4 regions of the Bacillus sp. FSL R7-0646 genome follow, and region 2 is predicted to be linked to each of the others. Evidence: riboswitches for the same ligand, from Rfam matches in the RefSeq annotation. Region 2 holds a riboswitch; each other region holds the start of a gene.
What was found. A riboswitch is a leader RNA that binds a small molecule or an ion and turns the genes downstream of it on or off. The one in region 2 is predicted to bind S-adenosylmethionine.

Region 1 (4,575 bases), 2.0 Mb from region 2:
GCGGTTACGGATTCATGCAGGAATACGAAGTGGAGCGGGCTTACCGCGATTCACGGATTAACCGGATTTTTGAAGGCACAAACGAAATCAACCGGCTCATCGTCCCGGGCACCTACATGAAAAAAGCGATGAAAGGCGAGCTTCCTCTGTTTGAGAAAGCAAAGGCTCTTCAGGAAGAACTGATGATGCTCATGCCTGAAGAACCAGGTGACGGCGTTCTCGAACAGGAAAAGTATCTGCTGAGAAACGCCAAAAAGACCGCGCTCATGATCGCGGGACTCGCCGCGCAAAAATACGGAAAAGCGCTCGACCAGGAGCAGGAAATCCTCGTCAACATCGCCGACATTGTCAGCCAGATCTACGCAATGGAAGCAGCTATTTTACGTACTGAAAAAGCCATCCGGGCAACCGGCGAAGACAAAAACGCACAGAAAATTCTTTATACGCAAATTTTTGCGCAGGAAGCCTTTCAGGAAATTGAAAGCCATGCCAAAGAATCGCTCATTGCGATGGAATCAGGCGATTCGCTGCGCATGATGCTGTCCGCGCTGCGCAAATTGACGCGCTTTACGCCTGTCAACGTGATTGAGAAAAAGCGCCAGGCAGCCAAGGGAGTCTTTGAAGCTGAGAAATATATCGTTTAAACGAGAAGCCCTGCTTTAATGCAGGGCTTTCTGAGCTGTTAATAGAACCCGAGCACTGTTTTAGGTTTTTCATTCGATCTATGTTAAAATTACCTCGATTAAATGAGAGGGGTGTATGTATGGCTTTGGATTTTTACTGGTATCCGAAATGCGGGACATGCCGCAAAGCGAAAAAATGGCTCGAAGACCACGGAAAAGAAATCAATGGGATACATATCGCAGAACAGCCGCCGAGCAAGGAAAAACTGAAAGAGCTCTACGAGAAAAGCGGGCTTGAATTGAAGAAGTTTTTCAACACGAGCGGCCAAAAATACCGCGAACTCGGCCTGAAAGACAAGCTGCAAAGCATGTCTGAAGATGAGCAGCTGGAACTGCTTGCATCAGACGGTATGCTGATCAAACGCCCAATTACGACAGACGGCAGTAAAGTAACGGTCGGTTTTAAAGAAGATCAGTTTAAGACATACTGGTTATAACACATCAAAATATGATATCTTCAATGTAGGATCGATTAAAACACTTTATGGAGGGGTTAGCATGAGCACACCGAAAGAGTTGCGTTATTCAGAAGAACACGAATGGGTGAAAACCGAAGGAGATAAAGTCAGAATCGGCATTACAGACTTTGCACAATCTGAGCTTGGAGACATCGTATTTGTCGAGCTTCCTGAAGTGGGAGACGAAATCAAAGCGGACGAGCCTTTTGGCAGCGTTGAATCCGTAAAGACCGTTTCTGAGCTGTATGCCCCGATCAACGGAAAAGTGGTCGAAGTGAACGAAGATCTGGAAGACAGCCCTGAATTCGTCAACGAGTCTCCGTATGAAAAGGCTTGGATGATTGTCGTCGAGCCGTCAGACGCTTCTGAAATCGAAAACCTGATGACAGCCGGGCAATATGAGGACATGATAAAAGAAGACTAAACAGGATAGACATTCGTCGTTTGGATACTCTATATCAGGAGGGGGTGTCCAAATTGACGCTGAAAAAAGAACGTATTGATATTACAGAACATGTGGAAAGCCGATTAAAAAACGGCGGAACGCAGCTGTATCATGAAAATGAGCTGATCGGCCGAATGACCGGCAAGGATCAATACGAGTTGAAATCTGGATATTCATTCCAAGATGAAAAGTTTTACAAAATGGCGGATACCGTAAGCGGACCGGATGCTAAATATGTAGACTGTGATGACCACCAAGGCTGGTGTTAATCAAGTCAGGCGGTGAATATTCACTGCCTTTTTTTACAAGTAAATCTTTAAAGGTGATCCATATGCCGGAAAATGAAAAAGTCATGATCGTCGAAGGGAAATCAGATAAGCAAAAAGTGAAGCATGTCATCGAAGAGCCCGTGGACATCATATGCACAAACGGAACGATCAGCCAGGCAAAACTCGATGAATTCGCTGAGACGCTGTTCGATAAAGACGTTTATATCCTGGTGGATGCCGATGAATCAGGCGAAAAGCTCCGCCGGCAGCTGAAGAGGGAGCTTCCCCAAGCTTCGCATCTATACATTGATAGAGTATACAAAGAAGTCGCTTCCGCCCCGAGTCAGCATGTTGCAGAAGTATTATTTCGTTCAAACATCCGGGTACATACAAAATATCTATTATAAAACGTATTGAGGTGCGGTTCAACAGATGCAAGAACTTCAAGAAAAAGAGCTAAAACGGCTAGAGCATGAAACTTGTCTTCTATATGTATACACGCCGTTCTGCGGAACGTGTCAGCTGGCCGGAAGAATGCTGGAGGTCGTTGATGAAATGATGAAGGACATTCCTTTTTATAAAAACAATCTCAATTACTCCCCGTCATTTGCCAAACAGCAGGAAATTGAAAGCGTCCCGTGTTTTATCCTTTACAAAAAAGGGCGAGTCGTCAAAAAAGAATACGCTTTTCACTCCGTTTCCTACTTATATGATACGATTAAACAAAATCTTGTGGATTAAGGGCGGTTTTGACATATTTCTCGGGAAATAACCAGCAAAAACTTGTCGAGCAATTCCTAAAGGAACTCCTGCAGCAGACAGAGAATCTGTAAGTATGACCAATTTACAGGAGGTTATACAGTTGGAGAAAATGGGATTGATAGAAAGAGAGGGCAAGGCTCTTTTTTTAAAACCTCTATTATCTACAACGGCTTTGCTGATTACGTTTCAAGGAGAGAAAGAAGCTTTTACGTTAGCAATCAACGAAAAAGGGGAAATGGAAAAATATTCTCCTGTAGAAAAAGCTCATTTGACCTTTTTTGGAGAGCAAAGCGAGATTATTGACCTTCTTCATGGCGACATTTCATTGCAGCATCTCGTACAGCGCGGCACTGTTAAAGTAAAAGGCTCTTTTAGAGCTTTATTGAAGCTTGAAGCGATTTTATGGCTGACGGACGGCTTCTTTAAAAACAGCGATCTTTATTCATAGACTTTTTAAAAATTCAAAAAATCGGCACATTCCGTGTATTAGTCAGACAGGGACGGGCGTTTACGCTCGTCTCTTTTCGCCGTAGGACGATTGTCTTACGAAAAATAGTTGACAACTATTTTTTCGCATGATATCCTACTTTAAGAATTCCGATCATAATAATCAAAAAATAAATATATGTTTCTCTTATCCAGAGAGGTGGAGGGAAGTGCCCTATGAAACCCGGCAACCATCAACACGTGTTGAAATGGTGCCAATTCACGCGAAGCGTTATGCTTTGAAAGATGAGAGAAAGGCCCAGACTTTTCCAAAGCCTTTCTGCTCATGTGTGCAGAAAGGCTTTTTTCGTTGATTGATCAGGAATTTAGACAACTATGAGAATTGAGCAAGAAAGCAGGTGATGGCTTTTGATAAATCTTCAAAATGTTTCAAAGATTTATCGGTCAAAGCATGGAGATGTCAATGCTGTCCAAGATGTCACCCTTACGATTAAAAAAGGTGAAATCTTCGGAATTATTGGATATAGCGGAGCCGGAAAAAGCTCCTTGATCCGTCTCTTGAACGGACTTGAACAGCCGACTTCAGGCACGGTTGAAGTAGCCGGCAGAAAAATCAGCGAGATCAAAGGGAAGAAGCTGAGGAAAGCAAGGCAGGAAATCAGCATGATTTTCCAGCATTTCAACCTGTTATGGTCGAGAACGGTGCGCGACAATATTGCGTTTCCGCTGGAGATCGCCGGTGTCAGCAAAGCAAAACGTCTGGAAAGAGTCGCTGAACTGATTAAGCTTGTCGGTCTTGAAGGCAAGGAAAACGCCTACCCTTCACAGCTGAGCGGAGGCCAAAAGCAGCGCGTCGGCATCGCACGGGCGCTCGCAAACAATCCGAAAGTTCTGTTATGCGATGAAGCGACATCAGCGCTTGATCCGCAGACGACTGATTCGATTCTGGGTCTTCTGTCCGATATCAATGAAAGGCTCGGACTGACCATTGTCCTGATCACTCATGAAATGCATGTCATCAGGAAAATCTGCCACAGAGTGGCCGTCATGGAAAACGGAAAGGTCGTAGAAGAAGGCGATGTACTGAACGTCTTCATCAAGCCGAAGGAAGAAATGACAAAGCGCTTTGTTCAGCAGGTAACAGAACCGGTGGAAACAAAGGAAACGCTGAAGCATTTCCTCGAAGAAACGACATCCGGGCGGACGATCAAGCTCACTTTCGTCGGCGAAGCGGCCGAATCGCCGCTGATCACGCAGATCATTCGGAAGTTCGATGTTGAAGTCAACATCCTTCAAGGCAAAATCTCGCAGACTCAGGACGGTGCATACGGTTCATTGTTCATACATGTCGACGGACGTGAAAACGAGGTCAATGACGTGGTCGATTTCATCAAGAGCCGCCAGGTAGAAGCAGAGGTGATCACGAATGTTTGAAAAACTGTTTCCAAACGTAGATATGGAGCAGCTGTGGGAAGCAACGTATGAAACGATATATATGACAGGAATTTCCC
Region 2 (4,575 bases):
ACGGCTGCGCGGCTCACAGGAGATCGGGACTTATTTGATTTACTTATTCTTTGTCGTGATTGGCATTCCGGCGGATTTGCGGATCATCCTCATGAACGCCCCGCTCCTCCTGGCATTTGTCTTTGTGATTGCCATGTCCAACCTGCTCGTATCGCTCTTCTGCGGAAAGCTGTTTCGTTTTCGGCTCGATGAAATTCTCTTGGCTTGCAACGCATCTGTCGGCGGACCGACGACAGCGGCGGCGATGGCGATTGCCAAAGGCTGGCGGGGCCTCGTTGCTCCCGTAATGCTGGTCGGGACGTTCGGATATCTGATCGGCAATTATGTCGGCACCTTCTTGGGCACATGGTTTTCCACCCTGTTATAAATGGCAAAAAAAGGCACGGATTCCTTGACGAATCCGCGCCTTCTTTTATGAACGGGCAAGCGCTCCGGATACGGCTTCCAACGCTTGGGCAAAGTCCGCCTGTAAATCATCGGCATTTTCGACCCCGACGCTCAAGCGCAGAAGTCCGTCGGTAATGCCCCGTTTTGTGCGCTCCTCCTTCGGCATGGCGGCGTGCGACATTTTTGCCGGATAAGAAAGGATCGACTCCACAGCTCCAAGACTGACGGCGAAGACAGGGAGAGAGACATTTTCCACAACCTGTTTGACGGCTTCCGCATCCTCAAGTTCAAAAGAAAGGACCGCACCTGCGCCGTTCGCCTGGTGTTTGTGGATCGATGCACCCGGATGCGAAGACAGCCCTGGATAATACACTTGTTTGACGGCCGGATGTTTTTCGAAAAATTCGGCGAGCTGCTGAGCCGTCCTGCTTGCTTTTTCAAGCCGCACTTGGAGCGTCTTCAGCCCTCTCAGCACAAGCCAGCAGTCTTGGACGCCGAGAACAGCGCCGAACGAATTTTGCAGCTTATAGAGTTCTTCTCCGAGCTTTTTGTCTTTCACGACGGCAAGGCCTGATAATACGTCGCTGTGTCCGCTTAAAAACTTCGTCGCGCTGTGAAGCACAATATCGACGCCGAGCTCGAGCGGCCGCTGCAGCGCCGGGGTCATAAACGTGTTGTCAAGAAACGTCAGACAGCCGTGCGCCTTGGCAAGCTTGACGACGCCTCTGATATCCGTAATGCCGAGCGTCGGATTTGACGGTGTTTCAAGGTAGATGACTTTTGTATTTTCCTTTATGTTTAAAGCAATTTCATTTAAATCCGTCATATCGACGAAAGTATGTTCAATCCCGAAGCGGCTCAGCACTTCCGTAATCATCCGGTAAGTGCCGCCGTACACATCTTTTGTGACAAGCACGTGATCGCCCTTTGACAAAAGCAGAAAGGCGGTGGAAATCGCGGCCATTCCGGATGAAAAAGCAAATCCCCTCGTCCCTCCCTCAAGCTCGGCTATCGTGTCTTCAAGCGACGTTCTTGTCGGTGTGCCTGACCGGCTGTAGTCATATTCGCCGAATTTGTCAAAAGAATCTTGATGAAAGGTTGATGCGTGCTGGATCGGCACGCTGACGGCTCCGGTTGCTCCGTCCGTTTTATTTTGGTTATGAACAAGCCTTGTTTCAAGCGTCCAGTTTTCATGACTCATGCGGAACCGCCTCCCCTTTTACTTTTTCCAGCGCAGCTTTTAGATCCTGCTTTAAATCGGAGACGTGTTCGATTCCGACTGAAAAGCGCAGAAGTCTGTTGCAGACGCCGTTTGCAATTCGGATGTCTTCCGGGATATCCATATGGGTCTGTGTCGCCGGATAGGTGATGAAGCTTTCGACTCCGCCGAGGCTTTCGGCGAAACAGATCGTCTTGAGATTTTTCAGCAACGGATTAACCCATTCTTCTTTTTGAACGCGGAATGACAGCATGCCGCCTTTTCCCGGATAAAGAACATCGGCAATTTCCTCCTGCTCTTCCAAAAAGGCCGCAAGTTCCCGCGCGTTTTCCTGATGCTGTCTCATCCTGAGAGCGAGCGTCTTCATCCCTCTCATTAAGAGCCATGAATCGAACGGCGATAAAACCGCGCCGATGGCGTTTTGGTGCTGGAACATTTCCTCAGACAGCTCTTCGCCTTTTGCAACGACAAGCCCCGCCAAAAGATCGTTATGACCGCCCAAATACTTCGTCGCGCTGTGAATGACAAGATCAGCGCCGAGCTCAATCGGCTTTTGCAGAACCGGTGTATAGAACGTATTGTCAACAATGAGCAGCAAGTCGTGCTCTTTAGCGATTTGCGCGATTTTTTGAATATCAGCTTCCTGCATGAGCGGATTTGTCGGCGTTTCTACAAACAGTGCCTTTGTATTGTTCGTGATTTTCGACTTGATACAGTCTTCGTCTGAAAAATCGTCGTAGAAAAAGCGAAGTCCGTATTTCTTCCATTCGTTTTCAAAAAGGCGGTACGTTCCCCCATATAAATCGGACGAAACGATGAGCTCATCCCCGCTTTGAAACAGAGCCATGATCGTCTGAATGGCAGCCATACCGGAACTGAACGCAAAGCCGCGCGTTCCCCCTTCGAGTTTCGCGATTGCATCTTCAACAAGCTGTCTTGTCGGATTTTTTGTGCGAATGTAATCAAACCCTGTGGATTCCCCGATCCCTTTGTGCCTGTACGCAGAAGAGAAATAAACGGGAGGATTGACAGTTCCCGTTATTTCATCACTGCGGTTGCCGATTTGCGCCAGCGTTGTTTGTACATGTTCAGTCATATGACACCATCCTTTTAAAAATAAAAAACCCCTTCTTCATAAGAAGAAGGGGGATTATGCGCTTCTTCTTATCTTCCAAGCATCTGCTTGCTGGATTTAGCACCTTGGTACACTGACATCGTCAGTGCAGACCGGTTGCTGAGGTTTCAAAGGGCCAGTCCCTCCACCTCTCGTGATAAGAATCTCTTCAATTTTCTGATTGTTCTTTACTTTAACCTAAGTCAAGACATTTTTCAAGGGTCATTTTTAAATCTTTCCTCATATTGAACATGGTATGATGAAACCAAACGACGGAACCGGAGGAATCAGATGCCAAAAACAGAGCGATTAATCGAATTGATGATGACCGTTCATACAAAACGAAAATTTACGGCCGGGGAGCTCGCAGCAGAATTCGGGGTTTCCTACCGCACGATTCTCCGCGATCTGGACGAGCTGAGCGCGCTCGGCGTCCCGATCTATTCTGAAACAGGCGCGAACGGAGGCTATTATTTGCTGAATGAACCTGTGCTTCCGCCGCTCTTTTTTACACAATCAGAGGCGGCGGCTATGTTTTTCGCGTATCAATCTCTGCAGTTTTTCGGATCGCTTCCCTTTGATGCGGAAACGCGGATGGTTTTAAAAAAGTTCTACCGCCACCTTCCCGTGGAAACACAGGAGCGGATTGATGCGATGAAAGACAGAATCGTGTTCTGGAATCCGCATCGTCCAAAAGCCGCCGAACATTTAGAAACGCTTCTTGATGCAGCCATCAATCAATCCGTTTTGACGGTCGTTTATGACGGAACAGACGATTGCGCGGAGAGATCCATCCAGCCCATCGGCTTGTTCAGCTGGAACGGCTTCTGGTACTGTCCGGCCTATTGCTTTAAAAGGCAGGCGTTCAGACTGTTCCGCGCCGACCGCATCCTTCGGGCGGAAAAAGCGGCCAGCCCGCTGGCCCGCCAGCTTCCCTATCCATCGGTTCTCAGCTGGATCAAACATTCGGAGAGCGAGTGCCCTGAACCGGTGCGGCTGCAAGCGGAACTGACACGCAGAGGAGCCAGGCGGGCTGCGGCTGATGTGGACTTATTCAAGATCCTCACCATGCGGGATGACGGAACGGGGGCGATCGATGCAAACCTCCCCAGACCAGAACTTGAGTATTTCGGGGAACTTTTGTGGAACCTCGGCACTGAGGCAACTGTCAAAGAACCCGCAGAAATCAAGCTTCAGCTGAAACGGAAGGCTGCTGACATTTTAGCAAGGTACGACTGACTTTTTTTAAGAATCGTGACAAAGCCTGTCAGGATTAGGTGATACTTTTAGAATAAAGCAAAATGTAAAGGATGAAGCAAATGAAGCAAGTTCAAGCCCTGCGGAGCGATTTGTTCCACGAGATGGAGACGGGCATCCGCTCCACGTGTCATCTTCTGAAAAAAGTGAAGGAATCTGACTGGTCTTACCGGCCCGCCGACCGCATGCGAAGCCTGAAAGAACTGGCAAGCCATCTGACGGCCATCCCAGAAGCCGACATGGCTATCATGCAGGAAAAGGAAGAGGCCGCCATCTCCCGAATTGAAAAGAAGTATAGTGCATTGCAGTCGGCTGACCAAATGGCTGAAGCTATGCAGAAAGGATTCGCCGCTTTTCAAACGTATATGACTTCCCTCTCCGACGAGGAATTTTTGACGAAAAAAACAAAGCCGTTTTACCTTGATGAAGGGATGACCCAAAGCCGCTGGCTGACGGAAACGCTCACCCACGTCTTCCATCACAGGGCCCAGCTGTTTAATTATTTAAAACAGCTCGGCTATGACGTCAACATGTTCGATCTGTATCTTTAAAAGGTGTTCATATGAAGCTGCCTCTGACAAAAAAAGAACGGTCAAAC
Region 3 (4,575 bases), 420 kb from region 2:
TCATGGACGGAGCTGTGCTCTTTTTTGACCGCTCTCATCAGGCTGATCGTTCCGACAGATGCCAGCAGAACGCTTGTGACAACAATAAGAGCGTAGTAGTCTCCTTTTAATAAAAGGCTGACCAGCATATAAGATAGGCTTAATGAAAGGAACGGCGAGACGACCCATACTTTCAGCATCGTTTTGACCACTTGTTTATGAAAGACGTTGCCGCCGTTTTTTGCCATTCCCATCCCTATAATAGAAGATGATGTGACTTGCGCAAGCGGAACCGGTAAACCGAAAATTGAACTGGTAATGACAAGCCCGGCCCCCGTTCCGGAAAGGATGATTCCCTCTCCTTTTGAAAACCTCGTAATCTTTTTGCCGTTTGTTTCAAGAACGCGCCTGCCCAGTAAAAGGGCGCCCAGCGCGACAAACAGCCCGCCGTAGAGCGTTCCTTCCCCGACTGTCAAAACATGCGCCGCCACCAGAGGTCCGACAGCGTTTGCGACATTGTTCATGCCCGCTGAGAAGGCTTCAAAAAACCCTGTGATCAATAGAATGACCGCCAAAACCTTTGCTTTTTTTCCCGAGGCTGGACGTTTGATCGTTTTTTTCATGATTTTTGCCATCGCAAATGTAAATGCAAAAGCGACGATTGGTACAATGACCCAAAATGAGACGATGACAAGCAAAGATTTGACATACAAAACCTGGTATGCGACACCTACTCCGACAACAGATCCGACTGTCACTTCACTTGTCGAAAGCGGAATGCCGAGTACATTTGCGATAAAGAGCGACAGCGCCGCTGATCCGATAATAATGCAGACGATTTCAAGCGAAATCACCCGTTCGGGAATGATGCCTGAACTGATCGTTTTCACGACGTTTCCTCCGCCGATGACAGCGCCCGAGAGAACGCCCGCTGCACAGATCAGGAGGGCGTGAAACTTCTTTTTGACAGCTTCAGATCCATAGGCGATCCCCATTGAAGCAGCTGCACCGCTCGCTCCGATATTCATCGCAAAAAACATGCTAAATAAAATGGCGGCAAGTTCCATGACTCATCTCCTTACTCGTGTAATCCGCATTCTGTTTTAGCCGATCCGTTCCAGCGGCCGGATCGAAGATCATCCATTGTAAAGGCCGGAGAGGTGCACGGAGCGCAGCCGATGCTCGGATAGCCTTGATCATGAAGCGGATTGTATGGGAGATCGTGCTTTGTCACATATCTCCAAATATCCTTCCACGTCCAATGAATGAGCGGACAAACTTTGATAGACTTGAATTTTTCATCTTTGTTCAAAAAATTCGTTTTGCTCCGTCCGGGCGATTGCTCGCGGCGCAGACCAGACAGCCACGCCGGGTAGCCTGAAAGCGTCTCGCGGAGAGGGATGACCTTCCTCATTTCGCAGCAGGAATTCGGAGCGGTCTTCCATAGTTCGTCCCCATATTCTTTCGCCTGCTCTTCGACGGTAAGCTCCGGTTTTTTCATGATAATCTGAAGGCCTGGATATCGTTCTTTGACGGCGTCGATCGTTTCATACGTTTCTTTAAAATGAAGCCCTGTATCAAGAAAAACGATAACTGCATCTTTTTTCACCTTATAAATCAAATCGATCAGGACGATCCCCTCAATTCCGAAGCTGCACGCGTATACGAGCTGATCCCCGTAATGTCCGTACGCCCATTTCAGGACAGACAGCGCTCCTTTATAAGAGTCATCTTCCTGAAAAGAGATGTTTGGTTCCTCCCATGTGCTGTAAGTAAAAATTTTCGGTTCCCCCTTTTTTCGCCAACAAAAAAACGGCTTCCAGCAGAAAAAAAAACTGTGAAAACCGCCTCTAGTTTGTCTAGTCAGCTATTTCAATCTTATTTTTTCATTTTTTTCGATTTGAATGACTTTGCCGTCCTGAACAACGAATGTGATCGATCCGTAATTCATGTCTTTCAGCATGTCTTTCATTTTGATGATCACCTTTTCAAGCTGTTCATCTGTCTTCACTTCTAGCTCCTCCTCTGCCCCTAAAAAATTAAAATCTTTCTTCCAATTTTGAAAGAAAGACGAGGAACTCCGCTATTCCTTATCTCTCAAAATGAGGGCATTTTGCTGGAAGTAGCACCTTACGCTTCACACGCAGGTTGCCGGGTTTCATCGGACCAGTCCCTCCACCGCTCTTGATAAGTTTGCTTTTGTTATTTTAAAATTTTAGCACAATTCGAATAAAAGTCAACCCGACTTTTTTTATAGGATTAATAAAAAATAAAAATAATCCGATTTTACTATTTTAAAAACGGCAAAAAGGCGCAAAAAAGCCGTTCTCCCATTTGGAGAATACGGCTTTGATCATCAGTTCATCCAAGACTTGCTTTCAGGATCCGCTTTCCATTCTTTCAGTTTGGCGGCATCCTGTTCAGTAATATATCCACCGGCAAGCGCAGCCTCGGTCAGCGTATCGTAATCAGTCAGCGTGTGGTATTCAACGCCTGCTTCGCTGAAGGCGGCGGCGGCTTTTGGAAGCCCGTAAGTGAAAATGGCGGCGACGCCGAGCACTTCACATCCCGCCTCTGTGAGGGCGGCGGCGGCTTCAAGAACGCTTCCTCCCGTTGAAATTAAATCTTCGATCACAACGACTTTCTGTCCTTTTACAACGGCCCCTTCAATTTGGTTTCCTTTGCCGTGCGCCTTCGGTTTGCTTCTGACGTAGCACATCGGCAGGCTCAGCCTGTCAGCGGCAAGCGCGGCATGAGGGATTCCCGCGGTCGCTGTACCGGCGATCATCTCGGCTCCGGGAAATTTGTCTTGAATCAGTCCGGCAAGCCCTGAAGCGATATCATCTCTTACTTCCGGATATGAAAGCGTCAAACGGTTGTCGCAGTAGATGGGCGACAGAATGCCGCTCGCCCATGTAAACGGTTCGTTCGGGCGCAGGAAAACCGCTTTGATTTTTAATAAATGGTTTGCAATGTCTGTTTTCATGCCTTGGTTCCCTCCCACTCATGTCCTATTCTTCTGTAGGCTGACACAGGATCTTCCGCCTGGGTAATCGAACGGCCGACAACGATCGCCGACACGCCTTTTTCCCTTGCGTAGCCAGGCGTCGCCACCCGGACCTGGTCGTTGTTTTTGTCATCTGCCATGCGAATTCCGGGTGTCACGGTCAGAAAATCTACAGACACAGCCCGGTAAATGTGTTCGGCTTCATGAACGGAGCAGACGACGCCGTCAAGACCGCTTTCTTCAGCCAGCCGGCTGTAGTGGACAACTGTATCGAGAAGCGGCGTTTCAATCAGGAGCTCACGCTGAAGCATTTCTGAGGACGTGCTTGTCAGCTGAGTCACGGCAATTAATGAAGGGCGTTTTTGGCCTGCCGGAGTCCCCGCTTCAAGGCCTTCAAGCGCCGACTCCATCATTTGCTTTCCGCCTGCTGCGTGCACATTGACAAGACTGACGCCAAATCCCGCCAGCCTTTTCATCGCCTTGTATACGGTCGTTGGAATGTCGTGGCACTTTAGATCGAGGAAAATGCGGCAGCCGCGCTCCTGCAGATTTTCAAGGATGGCAGGTCCTTCCTGATAAAAAAGCTCCATGCCCACCTTAACGAACAGCTCTTCTCCTTGAAACCGGTCCAAAAACGCATATGTTTCCTGTGCTGATGCAAAATCAAGCGCGATGATGGGCGGCGTATTGTTCATCCTTCCAGCTCCTTCCGATACACTCGTTCAACGAACGGTATCCGTATTTTTCTAAAACGCGCGGCAAATCGTCGATGATGTCGGGACAAGCAAACGGATTAACGAAGTTTGCCGTGCCGACGGCGACTGCGCTCGCACCCGCCAGCAAAAACTCAAGCACATCTTCGGCTGACTGGACGCCGCCCATGCCGATGATCGGAATGCTGACCTTTTGGCTGACTTCATGCACCATTCTGATGGCCACCGGTTTAACGGCAGGTCCTGATAATCCGCCGGTTTTGTTCGCCAAAATCGGCTTTCCCGTTTTTAAGTCGAGCCGCATCCCGATCAGCGTGTTGATCATCGTCAAACCGTCCGCTCCCGCTTCTTCTATGGCAAGAGCGATGTCGGTAATGTTCGCGACGTTCGGCGACAGCTTCACATAGACGGGGACGCTCGCAACCTCTTTCACCGCTTTCGTCAGCTCGCCGGCCATTTCCGGCTGCGTGCCGAAGGCGATGCCTCCGGTTTTCACATTGGGACAGGAAATATTCAGCTCGAGCGCATGAACGTTTGGCGCTTTGCTGATTTCTTCAGCCACCTCAACATATTCCTCGATCTGCGAGCCGGCGACATTGGCGATAATCGGTGTATCGAACTGTTCGAGCCACGGCAATTCGCGTTCCATGACAGCCTTTAAACCCGGATTTTGCAGGCCGATGGCATTAAGCATGCCGGCTTGCGTCTCGGCGACGCGCGGCGTCGGATTCCCGAAGCGCGGCTCGCTCGTCGTCGCTTTAATCATGATCGCACCGAGACGCGAAAGATCGTAAAAGTTCGCAAATTCTCTCCCGAATCCGAAGCAGCCTGAGGCCGGCATGATCGGATTTTTCAATTGAAGGCCCGGCAAATTGA
Region 4 (4,575 bases), 1.8 Mb from region 2:
TAGAAGCTGCTCTTTTTTATCCCAGATTAAAAAAGCAAACATACCGCGCAGCTTTGAAGCGGCTTCCTGTTTGTAGTGGCGGTAAGTCGCAAGCAAAACTTCCGTATCTGAATCGGTTTTGAACTCGTATCCTTTAGAAAGAAGTTCGTCTTTCAGTTCTATATAGTTATAGATTTCTCCATTAAAAATAATCCAATAGGAGTCGTCTTCATAAGACAGAGGCTGTCCTCCATTTTCCACATCGATGATGCTGAGCCTTCTAAATCCGAAGCCTACATGCTCATCATGATAGTACCCATCATCGTCCGGACCGCGGTGTACAATCATTTCATTCATTTGTTTAATCAGTTCTTCCTGTGCTGCTGTCTCGGATGATGGGCGATGATTGAATACCCCTACAAATCCACACATAGTATTGCCTCCGATTTTTTAAATTTCGTGCAGAAATCAAAGTCTGCTTCTTGATTAGACAAGTGTTTAAAGAAAAACGTTTCAAGAAACTTGAAAAATGTTCATATTAAAATATTTGTATCTGGCAATATCACATCAATATTAAATCTGGATATTTTTCAAGTTTCAACATCCGCCCGCATTTTGCCATCGAAAAACAAAGCCGCTTATTAAAGCGGCTATGCGGTTGTTATTCTCCTAATGCATCTTTCTTCAGCTGATCTGCTTTGTCTGTGCGCTCCCAAGGCAGATCGAGATCGAGGCGGCCGAAATGTCCGTAAGCTGCCGTTTGTTTGTAAATCGGACGGCGAAGATCGAGCATTTTAATAATGCCGGCAGGTCTTAGATCAAAGTTTTTGCGAACCACTTCGATCAATGTTTCTTCACTCGCTTTGCCTGTACCGAATGTATCGATTGAAATGGACACCGGCTGAGCGACACCGATCGCGTAGGCAAGCTGTACTTCACAGGAATCAGCAAGGCCTGCGGCGACGATATTTTTCGCTACATATCTCGCTGCATAAGCTGCAGATCTGTCAACCTTTGTCGCATCCTTGCCGGAAAACGCTCCGCCTCCGTGACGGGCATAGCCGCCATAGGTGTCAACGATGATTTTGCGCCCTGTTAAACCGGCATCCCCCTGCGGTCCGCCGATAACAAAACGGCCCGTAGGATTAATGAAGTATTTCGTGTTTTCATCGATCAGCTCTTTTGGAACTACCGGATTGATGACGTGCTCTTTCAGATTGCGCTGGATTTGTTCAAGCGAAATCTCAGGATGATGCTGAGTCGAAATGACGATTGTATCGATGCGAATCGGCTTGTTGTTCTCATCATACTCAACGGTTACCTGTGTCTTTCCGTCCGGACGCAGATACGGCAGAATTTCCTCTTTGCGGACTTCTGTCAAACGGCGAGACAATTTATGGGCAAGCGAAATCGGCAGCGGCATAAGTTCCTTTGTTTCGTTGCAGGCAAAACCGAACATTAAACCTTGGTCTCCGGCTCCGATCGCTTCAATTTCAGCGTCGCTCATTGCTCCTTCACGCGCTTCAAGCGCCTGGTCGACTCCCATTGCAATGTCTGGAGACTGTTCATCTATAGACGTTAAGACCGCGCAAGTTTCGGCATCAAAACCGTATTTTGCACGTGTGTAGCCAATTTCTTTAATCGTTTCGCGGACTGTTTTCGGAATATCGACGTATGTGGACGTCGTGATTTCACCGCTTACCAGCACCAATCCGGTTGTCACAGATGTTTCACAGGCAACGCGGGCATTCGGATCTTTCTTTAAAATTTCGTCTAATATACTATCCGAAATCTGGTCGCAAATTTTGTCCGGATGTCCCTCCGTAACTGACTCTGATGTAAATAACCGACGGTTTTTGCTCATTTATGTTTCCTCCTGTATATGAAGATCAGCCGTGATCTTAAGTATGATACGGAACTCGTCCCTCTTGATTATATGACGATACTCGGGCTTCATACGCTCTCGTTTTGAAACAATTTCCATTATGCTATTCTTGACGAGATTCTGAGTCGAAATTCCCCTTAGCAGAATTTTTCCTGACTGGTTGCCCGGCTAGACCTTTCACGTCCTGTGAAAAACGCCCAGTACCTTCCTCCTGCTTGATACTCGGCTAAAACCTTTCACGTCCTGTGAAAAACGCCCAGTACCTTCCTCCTGAAGGCAGTTTTTTTAGCAATTTTTGGATCTCGATTTATGCAATAAAAAAACCTTTTCCTATTCGGTGAGGAAAGGGTCTGGTATTGCGTGCCTTTCACTCTTATCGCTCAAGGTATTGAACACCTTGCATCAGGTTAGCACCGTAGTTGTCTCAGAAACTGTTTTTTTCCATTAATAAGAGAAACCGGTTGCTGGGTTTCATTGGGCCTGTCCCTCCACCAGCTCGGGATAAGAGTATCCGCTCAATGAAATATCTTATCTTAAAATGGCTTGTTATGTCAATATCGGCCGAAATAAATTTGAACTTGTCCTACGAGAAAAAACCCGAACGAAAAATGAAGAAACGGTATAGACTATAAGAGTAAATGTGTTATACTAATTCTACATTAATGTTATACACATTAAAAAACACGCAAAGGAAGGTTTTTTATGAATTCTGTAGATTTAACAACTGACTTACAAACGCTATTAACGGGCGAAAACGTTCAGATGAACTTATCCGTTCCCCATTTGGTTGAAAAGATCCTTGAGCGCAAAGAAGGAGTCTTGACATCTTCCGGAGCCGTGCGGGCAACAACCGGTACATACACCGGCCGCTCGCCAAAAGACAAATTCATTGTGGAAGAAGCGAGCACAAAGGACAAAATCGATTGGGGCGCAGTAAACCAGCCGATTTCAGAAGCCGCCTTTGACCGGCTGTACGCAAAAGTGCTCGGCTATTTAAAGGAACGCGATGAATTGTATGTATTTGAAGGGTTTGCAGGAGCAGACGAAAAATACCGGCTTCCGATTACTGTTGTCAACGAGTTCGCCTGGCACAACCTGTTTGCAAGACAGTTGTTCATCAGACCTGAAGAACATGATAAAAAACCTGAAGAACAGCCGTTTACGATTCTTTCAGCTCCGCATTTCAAAGCCGATCCGCTCGTTGACGGAACCAGATCTGAAACGTTTATCATCGTGTCGTTTGAGAAGCGGACGATCTTAATCGGAGGCACCGAATATGCCGGAGAGATGAAAAAATCGATTTTTTCTATTATGAATTTTCTTCTGCCTGAACAAAACATTCTACCGATGCACTGTTCGGCAAACATTGGCGAGGAAGGCGGAACTGCTCTCTTCTTCGGATTGTCAGGTACAGGCAAAACGACGCTTTCCGCCGATCCGAAGCGGAAGCTGATCGGCGACGACGAACACGGCTGGTCCAGCACAGGCGTTTTCAACATTGAAGGAGGCTGCTACGCCAAATGCATTAACTTAAGCGAAGAAAAAGAACCGCAGATTTACAATGCGATCCGCTTCGGTTCCGTTCTCGAAAATGTCGTGGTTGACAGCAAAACCGGAGAGCCGGACTATTCCGACTCATTCTACACGGAAAACACGAGAGCGGCTTACCCGATTGACGCGATTGACAACATCGTCAAGCCGAGCATCGCAGCGCACCCGCAGACCATCGTATTTTTGACCGCAGATGCTTTCGGCGTGCTTCCTCCGATCAGCAAGTTAACGAAAGAACAAGCCATGTATCATTTCCTGAGCGGATATACAAGCAAGCTCGCCGGCACCGAACGCGGGATCACCACTCCTGAAGCCACATTCTCGACCTGCTTCGGTTCACCGTTCCTCCCGCTTCCGGCACATGTGTACGCTGAAATGCTCGGAAGAAAAATCGATGAGCACGGGGTCGGCGTCTTTCTCGTCAATACAGGCTGGACCGGCGGCGGATACGGAACCGGGGAAAGAATGAGCCTCGCATATACGAGAGCGATGGTTCAGGCCGCAATAGAAGGAGAACTGGATAAAGCCGAAATGAGGACTGACCGCATTTTCGGACTTCATTCACCTGTCCACGTTCCGGGTGTGCCTGATCAAGTGCTTGACCCGGCCAAAACTTGGACAGATGAAAACGAATACGAGGAAAAAGCGATCCACCTGGCGAAAGCATTCAAACAGAATTTCAAAAAGTTCTCCAATACGGAAAACATCGAAAAAGCCGGAGGACCGCTCGTTTAACTCAGCCTGCTTGCATCAGCGCAGATCTTCTGCGCTGATCCAGTTTATCGAAAACCTCTTCGCCTATCAGCGGCCGATGCCATTTCCTGGGCAATGATCAAGATGACAGTCAAGCACCGCCTCAGATAAAACGATTCCAATTTGCAAGTATTATTATTTGAAAATACAGACTTTTTTTATTTTTAACAAAAGAAATCTTTCATATGTTAATATTATAAAAACATTTGTATATTTCAGGAGGACACATCTATGAAATTTGGATTACTGCCAAGGATCATTACGGCAATTGTTCTTGGTGTTATCGTCGGAAGCTTTGCTCCGCTTTGGTTCGTCAAAACGGCAGCTACTTTCAATGATATTTTTGGAAGCTTCATTAAATTTGTCATTCCTTTTATTATTATCGCTTTTATTATTCCCGGCATCGG

Region 1: linked by a shared signal. The riboswitch ahead of metN (methionine ABC transporter ATP-binding protein MetN) and the one ahead of MKY62_RS06490 (methionine biosynthesis PLP-dependent protein) in region 2 are both predicted to bind S-adenosylmethionine.
Region 3: linked by a shared signal. The riboswitch ahead of MKY62_RS08765 (YezD family protein) and the one ahead of MKY62_RS06490 (methionine biosynthesis PLP-dependent protein) in region 2 are both predicted to bind S-adenosylmethionine.
Region 4: linked by a shared signal. The riboswitch ahead of metK (methionine adenosyltransferase) and the one ahead of MKY62_RS06490 (methionine biosynthesis PLP-dependent protein) in region 2 are both predicted to bind S-adenosylmethionine.

The regions. Positions count from the first base shown of each region.
Region 1 covers NZ_CP150217.1:3,291,102-3,295,676, reverse strand. The annotation lists gene MKY62_RS17200 (acyl-CoA dehydrogenase family protein) at 1-644, shown strand, start outside; gene MKY62_RS17195 (arsenate reductase family protein) at 764-1,120, shown strand; gene gcvH (glycine cleavage system protein GcvH) at 1,182-1,565, shown strand; gene MKY62_RS17185 (YusG family protein) at 1,619-1,855, shown strand; gene MKY62_RS17180 (toprim domain-containing protein) at 1,918-2,262, shown strand; gene MKY62_RS17175 (thioredoxin family protein) at 2,288-2,596, shown strand; gene MKY62_RS17170 (SCP2 sterol-binding domain-containing protein) at 2,718-3,065, shown strand; SAM riboswitch class I at 3,249-3,356, shown strand; gene metN (methionine ABC transporter ATP-binding protein MetN) at 3,473-4,498, shown strand; gene MKY62_RS17160 (methionine ABC transporter permease) at 4,491-4,575, shown strand, end outside.
Region 2 covers NZ_CP150217.1:1,291,900-1,296,474, reverse strand. The annotation lists gene MKY62_RS06500 (DUF819 family protein) at 1-367, shown strand, start outside; gene metC (cystathionine beta-lyase) at 413-1,588, opposite strand; gene MKY62_RS06490 (methionine biosynthesis PLP-dependent protein) at 1,578-2,702, opposite strand; SAM riboswitch class I at 2,768-2,884, opposite strand; gene MKY62_RS06485 (YafY family protein) at 3,012-3,959, shown strand; gene MKY62_RS06480 (DinB family protein) at 4,040-4,528, shown strand; gene MKY62_RS06475 (helix-hairpin-helix domain-containing protein) at 4,540-4,575, shown strand, end outside.
Region 3 covers NZ_CP150217.1:1,706,945-1,711,519, reverse strand. The annotation lists gene MKY62_RS08775 (inorganic phosphate transporter) at 1-1,046, opposite strand, end outside; gene MKY62_RS08770 (phosphoadenylyl-sulfate reductase) at 1,058-1,759, opposite strand; gene MKY62_RS08765 (YezD family protein) at 1,847-1,990, opposite strand; SAM riboswitch class I at 2,067-2,173, opposite strand; gene pyrE (orotate phosphoribosyltransferase) at 2,336-2,965, opposite strand; gene pyrF (orotidine-5'-phosphate decarboxylase) at 2,962-3,681, opposite strand; gene MKY62_RS08750 (dihydroorotate dehydrogenase) at 3,650-4,575, opposite strand, start outside.
Region 4 covers NZ_CP150217.1:3,069,766-3,074,340, forward strand. The annotation lists gene asnB (asparagine synthase (glutamine-hydrolyzing)) at 1-411, opposite strand, end outside; gene metK (methionine adenosyltransferase) at 641-1,843, opposite strand; SAM riboswitch class I at 2,235-2,372, opposite strand; gene pckA (phosphoenolpyruvate carboxykinase (ATP)) at 2,567-4,150, shown strand; gene MKY62_RS15935 (dicarboxylate/amino acid:cation symporter) at 4,400-4,575, shown strand, end outside.